3 regions of the Rhizobium sp. CG4 genome follow, and region 1 is predicted to be linked to each of the others. Evidence: riboswitches for the same ligand, from Rfam matches in the RefSeq annotation. Region 1 holds a riboswitch; each other region holds the start of a gene.
The links. Region 1 has a riboswitch for cobalamin ahead of HGO37_RS15830 (DUF1636 family protein). Riboswitches for the same ligand answer to the same signal wherever they lie in the genome.

Region 2: linked by a shared signal. The riboswitch ahead of HGO37_RS22335 (ABC transporter substrate-binding protein) and the one ahead of HGO37_RS15830 (DUF1636 family protein) in region 1 are both predicted to bind cobalamin.
Region 3: linked by a shared signal. The riboswitch ahead of HGO37_RS09510 (CbtB domain-containing protein) and the one ahead of HGO37_RS15830 (DUF1636 family protein) in region 1 are both predicted to bind cobalamin.

The regions. Positions count from the first base shown of each region.
Region 1 covers NZ_JABAEG010000005.1:90,871-93,132, reverse strand. Annotated here, with positions in the region: gene cobW (cobalamin biosynthesis protein CobW) at 1-930, opposite strand, end outside; gene HGO37_RS15830 (DUF1636 family protein) at 927-1,352, opposite strand; cobalamin riboswitch at 1,475-1,687, opposite strand; gene cobO (cob(I)yrinic acid a,c-diamide adenosyltransferase) at 1,823-2,262, shown strand, end outside.
Region 2 covers NZ_JABAEG010000009.1:218,230-220,491, forward strand. Annotated here, with positions in the region: gene HGO37_RS22330 (methyl-accepting chemotaxis protein) at 1-260, shown strand, start outside; cobalamin riboswitch at 368-605, shown strand; gene HGO37_RS22335 (ABC transporter substrate-binding protein) at 788-1,807, shown strand; gene HGO37_RS22340 (FecCD family ABC transporter permease) at 1,813-2,262, shown strand, end outside.
Region 3 covers NZ_JABAEG010000002.1:899,462-901,723, forward strand. Annotated here, with positions in the region: gene HGO37_RS09500 (hypothetical protein) at 2-328, opposite strand; gene HGO37_RS09505 (CbtA family protein) at 325-1,050, opposite strand; gene HGO37_RS09510 (CbtB domain-containing protein) at 1,062-1,244, opposite strand; cobalamin riboswitch at 1,417-1,672, opposite strand; gene HGO37_RS09515 (methyl-accepting chemotaxis protein) at 1,844-2,262, shown strand, end outside.

The sequences.
Region 1 (2,262 bases):
ATGATTGACGCGCGAACCTACTGCCTGCACCTGCAGGCGCATAGGCTTGGCGGAAACCTCGACAAATCCCTTGATGCGCAGCACGTTTTCCGCAGCAGCTGTTTCAGCAATACGGGACGCCAGAGCTTCCGGGTCACTTACCGCCGACAATTCCACAACGAAGCTGTCGAACTCGTCGTGATCGTGGTCTTCTTCCTCATCGTGATGGGTATGGCGATTTTCAATGTCGTCTTCCACAGCAAGACCAAGACCGATCAGGACAGCGGGATCAATGGCGCCATTGGACGCTACAACGATCTTTGCAGCCTTGGGCAGATGTTCGCCAATATGCGCCTTGGCGCGTTCCAGACCTTCGGCATCCAGCAGATCGCCCTTGGTCAGGACGATAAGGTCAGCGCAGGCAATCTGGTCTTCGAACACTTCTTCAACTGGATCATCATGGTCAAGCGCCTCGTCATTGGCACGCTGGGCAGCAAGAGCATCCAGATCATGCGAGACCATGCCTTCTGCGAGTGCAGCACCGTCGGCAACAGCGATAACAGCATCCACCGTGACGCGGCTTTTGATTGCCGGCCACTGGAACGCCTGCACCAGAGGCTTCGGCAGGGCAAGGCCGGAAGTTTCGATCAAAATATGCTCCACCTTCGGCTGGCGGCTGAGTATCTGCTCGATCGCTGGCTGGAAATCATCGGCAACCGTGCAGCAAATGCAGCCATTTGCCAGTTCAACGATGTTTTCTTCTGGGCAGCTTTCGATACCGCAGCCCTTGAGGATTTCGCCATCAATGCCAACATCGCCAAACTCATTGACGATAATCGCAAGACGCTTGCCTTCCAGTTTTTCCAGGAGACCACGCAAAAGCGTGGTTTTTCCAGCACCCAGAAAACCGGTGACGATGGTGCAGGGAACACGGTCCAGCGAATTGCTCATGATTTTTCCTCTGTGTAATCAAATGGTGGAGTACGGGCAATCATGCCACGTTTCAAACTGTCGGGACGTCCGCGCCAAGGCATAAGACCGTCCGGCGCACTGGCAAGCAATTGCGCGCCGATCAGCAGGTCGTCAGCATCGTCTTGTGCAAGGCCGCCAAAAATATAGGACCAGCCATCAACACTGCGAATACTGGCGCTCAAACCACGCTTGCAATTGGCAAGACAATTGACGCTACGTACCTCGATGCCAACATCCTGGGCCTTCGCGATAGCGGCAGATGACAAAAGCGCGCCGGGGCGGGGATCGGCATTCGGATCGTCCTCGCTGCGACAGTTTCGGCAGACAAATACGACGACACCATCAGCGGTGCCGTTTTGTGTTTTACCATCAGGGCAGGGTGATGTTGCCGTAATATCCAAATCCGTATTCGCTTTCCGCGCCTTCAAAAAAATCATGGGTGCGGTTATCGAAAACGGCAATTCATCGCGATGATAGCCAGATATTCGATCGGTTCGACTGACCGGAGCACCCCGCCCGACAGACGTATTTTCCTGAAACGGCAGGTCTCCTGGCTTGCGGCTTATGGCGCCCGTGTCGCCGCCTTCCCGAACATATGTCCAGTGGCGTTTCGGCGTGGGCTGACCGCTTACAGTTGCGGGGGCAGCCACGGAGTGGCCCGTCAAATCGGGGCGGAACCGTGTTCCCTCTTAGCTTTTCCCGTTGCCGGAAAAAGACCGTCAGTGATTTACACTTAGGCGCAACCGCTGCTGCGGTCAATGCAAAGCCCACATGCCGCCAGCATTGCCGGGTGAGGCAAATTGGCTATAGTCGCCGCTTCGCAAATAGCAGATAAGCGTTTTTTAGACGTAGCAATGACAGGAAAACCGCCATGACCCGCGAGATTACCGAAACTGAGGCCGAGCGTCATCGCCAAAAAATGGTCAATCGCAAAGCCGTCCAGGATGCCGAAGTCGCGGAAAAAACGGTCGAAAAAGGGCTTTTGATCATCAACACTGGACCGGGTAAAGGCAAGTCTACCGCGGCCTTCGGTCTGGCGCTGCGCATGCTTGGCAATGGCCGCCGCGTCGGCGTCGTGCAGTTCATAAAGGGCGCTTGGGCGACCGGTGAACAACAAGCCTTGACTCTGTTCGGAGACCGCGTCGAATGGCGCACCATGGGCGAAGGTTTCACGTGGGACACTCAGGATCTGAAGCGCGATATCGCCGCAGCCGCCAAGGCATGGGCGGAAGCAAAGACGCTTATGGAAGACAAAACGATCGGACTTCTTGTCCTCGACGAGTTGAACATTGCTCTCCGCTATGAATATCT
Region 2 (2,262 bases), on a different contig from region 1:
CCACGTCCCTTAACTCGCTGCTCGGCCAGTTCAGACTGACAGGCACCGGCGGTATGGCTGGTTTCGCAAGGCCTGCTGCTCCTCGCGCCGCCGCTTCGGCTTCGCGACCTGCTGCACCGGCACCGGTGGCAGCATCGACAAAGTCCAGGCCGATTGCGTCTCCAGCACGTGCACTGGGCAATAGGTTGGCGAGCGCCTTCGGTGGCGGTTCATCTGCCGCTGCGACTACAGCCAAGGAAGCGGACTGGACAGAATTCTGAGCCTCCAAGATTTTTGAGAATGAAAAATGCCGCCGCCTCAATCTCTGGGGCGGCGGTTTTCTTTTGTTCGGTCTGTCGCAATAGCCTTGACCTTGTCTGCGCCTTGGCCATAAGTGGCATCCGACGGTTCTCCAAAGGGTTGTACCTGGAGGGGATTAATAGGGAACATGGTGCGTTTCTATCGAAGAAACAATGCCATGGCTGCCCCCGCAACTGTAAGCGGATTGCCGCTCATCCTTGTGGTGTAGCTCTTACACCATGCCACTGTGCCGCTGAGTGCACGGGAAGGCAGATGAACGGCGTGAATTCGTGAGCCAGGAGACCTGCCGTTATTTGTTAATCCAACGCACCGGGCGGGGTTGTCCGGAAAGGAATAGTCATGTTATTACATAACATATGCATTTGTTGCCTCCGTTCATTGCATTGTTGGGTTAACCGCGCGTCGTTTTTCTAAACGCTGCACAAACCGGGCAATTTAGGCCCGTAATCTCAACTGCATTTCAAATATTTCCAATCGGGAGGCTTCCATGCGTGCCATCATAAAAACTCTCAGTGCTGTAACCGTTTTAGTTGCCGGGTTCTCTGCTAGTGCCCATGCGGCGACCCAATATCCGTTGACGGTTACCAATTGCGGTCAGTCGATTACGTTCGAAAAGGCGCCAGCAAAGATCGTTTCGATCGGACAGGGCATGACCGAAATCCTGTTTTCCCTTGGCTTGGCAGACAAGATTGCCGGTACCGCCGTTTGGGTTGGGCCGGTTTTGAAAGAATATGAAGGCGTCAATGCGCAAATTCCGCGCCTTGCAGACAATGACCCCAGCTTTGAATCGGTTGTCGGCAAAGAGCCTGATCTGGTTGCTGCGGAGTTCGAATGGCACGTCGGCACGCAGGGTTCTGTGGGCAAACGCGAACAATTCGGTTCACTTGGCATCAATACCTATGTTTCTCCTGCAGACTGCGTGGCCAAGATCAATGCCGATGGTGGCGATGGCGTACGCAAAGAACTTTTCACGATGGATCTGATCTATCAGCAGATCAGCGAACTCTCCGATATTTTCGATATCAAAGAACGGGGCGAAAAACTGGTAGCCGATCTGAGGGCACGTGAGGCCGCAGCCGTCGCGTCGATCGGAAACGCATCGTCGGCCAATCTTCCTGTTGTTTTCTGGTTCTCCAGCAAGGAAGTGAAGGGCGACGCCTATATTGCCGGTAAAAACAGTGCTCCGGCCTATATTCTGAAAACGCTTGGTGCCAAAAATGTCGTAAGCACGGAAGAAGAGTGGCCGCTGGTCGGTTGGGAAACCATTGCCGAATCCAACCCTGCTGTCGTCGTTATCGCTACCATGGATCGTCGCCGTTATGCCGCCGATGATCCTGCGGTCAAGATCGACTTCCTGGAGAACGATCCGGTCACCAGCCACATGGATGCCGTTAAGAACAAACATTTCGTCATGATGGATGCACAGTCCATGAACCCGACCATTCGTACGATTGATGGCATTGAAATCCTGGCAAAGGGTATCCAGGCGCTCGGGATTTCCAAGTGACAGAAATGCCTGCACGTCGTTCAGCATGGTGGCTGCCTTTGGCAGTCACCGTCTTTTTTCTGACGCTTCTCGGCTTCATGATAAGTCTTGCCGTGTCGATCGGCGAAATTTCCATTCCGCTCGATACGACGGTCAAGGCGATCATGAAACGCGCCTTTGGAATGCCGTTTGAAATCAGCCGCATCCATGAAGGCGTAATCTGGGACTATCGTCTGAGCCGCGCCTTGGTTGCGGCAAGTGCAGGGGCTGCGCTGGCGCTCTGTGGCGTGATCCTGCAAGCATTGCTACGCAACCCTCTTGCTGAACCTTTCGTGCTGGGCATTTCCGCAGGTGCCTCGACCGGTGCCGTTTGTATTATGGTTCTGGGAATCGGTTACGGTGTTTTGACACTGTCTACGGGCGCATTTCTGGGCGCCGTCGTTGCGTTTCTTCTCGTGTCACTGCTTGCGGCCGGC
Region 3 (2,262 bases), on a different contig from region 1:
CTCAGCTGGCAACATCGCGGTCGAGAACCCGGCAGACACGCTGTGGACCCGAGGCGATATCGTTACCCAATGCGCGACGAATATCCCGACTGTTCAGATGAAGGCTTTTGTCGATTGGTAGGTTTTGTCGCTTGATCTTGTCGAGGGCGGCAGCTTCAAACGCAGCCTGATGCTCGGTAAAACAGGCAAGGCAGGCCTCGCTATCCGGTGATGCACCAAGCAGTGCCTTGAAAGCAAGGCGGTGCACGGCGCAAGGCGCGCCATGCCCGGGAACAGAAAAGCGCAGCGCATCAAGCGCCACGCTCCATTCGGCAGAACCGTTGTTCACTTGGCCGCTTCAAATCGCTTGAGGAACGTGCCGCTCAAGGCACCCAGCAACACCCAGAAGACAAAGCTGGTGAGTGTGGCAAGGATGATGAAACGGCGCTCCAGTGGCAGTGGTGCCAAAGCATGTTCGCCTTCTGGCGGCAACGGCGCACCAATGACATGCGGCGCAGCAATCAGCACGATGGCGAGAACCGCAGCCCATGGCTCACGACGGAAAGCCAAAAGCGCTAAACCACCTGCTGTTGCTACCGCAGTGCCAATCCACCAGGCCTGACGCGCGGCCAGTTCACCAGCCGGGCTTCCCGGCAATTCAGGCGGCAGACCGACCATCGGCGCCAGAGCCACGGCCGCAAAGCCGCCAAGCCCCCAGAACAGACCTTCACGCCAGCCAATATTGCTGCCCCGCAGTGAGATGAGGCCGGTCAGAACCAGTGCATAACCGATTGCCATCAGAATATTGGCAGCAGCCGTGTAGGCATTCCGCTCAAAACCATCCGCCGGTCCCCAGGCTTCTTCGTCATGAGCGTGGCCAGCAGGCGCAGCCGCTTCACCGGTTGCCGGTGCTGCGTCATGGTTATGCCCGGCCTCACCGCCAGCCGATTCGAATGTCTCGGCATGCAGGATCAACGGTGTGGTGCCGACATATTGCATGAAACTGACGGCAAGTCCGCAGATCAGCCCCACCAGAACGGATGTAAAAACGATATTACGAAAAGACGACATGCCGCTCTCCCTCAGTGGCAGGGAAAGGCGTTGGCATGGCGCGTATCATGCGCGGCATCATGCACGGCCTCGATATGCGAAAAGCCGACAAAACCGATGATGAACAGGCCGAAGAACACGGCCAGAAGCGACTGGACTGCGCTGGCAGATTTGACAGATACCACCTGCGTGGCGGCGTTGTTTTGGACAGACATGGTGAACCCTCTCGCTCAATGCATACGCAGTCTCAAAAACGGAACCGGCAGCGTATGCAATGGACACGCGGATCCGCAATCGACATCCGTCACCACGGGGAAGCACACGAAGAAAGAGGAAACCGCCGAAGCATTTCCGCAAAACCGCGCAAATTCCGGACACCCCGCCGGCATGGACACTCTCGCGATGGCAGGTCTCCTGGCTCACGGGTCGTAACCTGAAAACACCTTCCCGGTCTGTCTGTTTTTCGCATCGACAGTGCAAAATCACTATGATTTCGCATCGATGCGCCAGACCAGTGGCTCTTTGTTTTCAGGCTCTCCGTTCACAGTTGCGGGGGCAGCCACGAATGAGGACAGTTCCCTATCGTGTTCCCTTTTCATCCCGCCGGAAAACCCGGCAAGGAACCATCACATCTTTGTTATCCGGCGCGGCACGGTTTGAGTCAATGGGCGACGTTTCAATCGGGCAATCAGTGTCGCTGCGTGACAAGGTCATTGTACCGTTAGAGCTGAGAATGCGGAAATCTAATCAAAGTTTTAACTAAAATTTGCCAGTGAATAGTTATAGACATTAACCAAGTTTGACAGGTGGAGTTATGGGGTTTGATCGCATTTTCAGCACGGAAGCCGCGGCTATCCTGTCTGCATTCAGCCGATCGCAGGCCATCATATCTTTTACACCCGACGGCATGGTGATCGACGCCAACGAAAATTTCTGCGCGACGCTCGGTTACCGGCTCGATGAGATCAAGGGCCGTCACCATAGAATGTTCATGCGCGCAGAAGACGCTGCCGCAGCTGACTACACGACGTTCTGGAAGGGCCTCGCTTCCGGCCAGTATGAGCAACGCCAGTTCCGCCGCCTGACCAAGAGCGGTGAAGAAATCTGGATCCAGGCCAGCTATAACCCGATTATCCGCCGCGGCAAGGTTGTCAAGGTGGTGAAGATCGCCACCGACATTACTGCCGCCAAGCAGGAAAGCGTGGAAAGCAAGGGCAAGATTTCCGCGCTGTC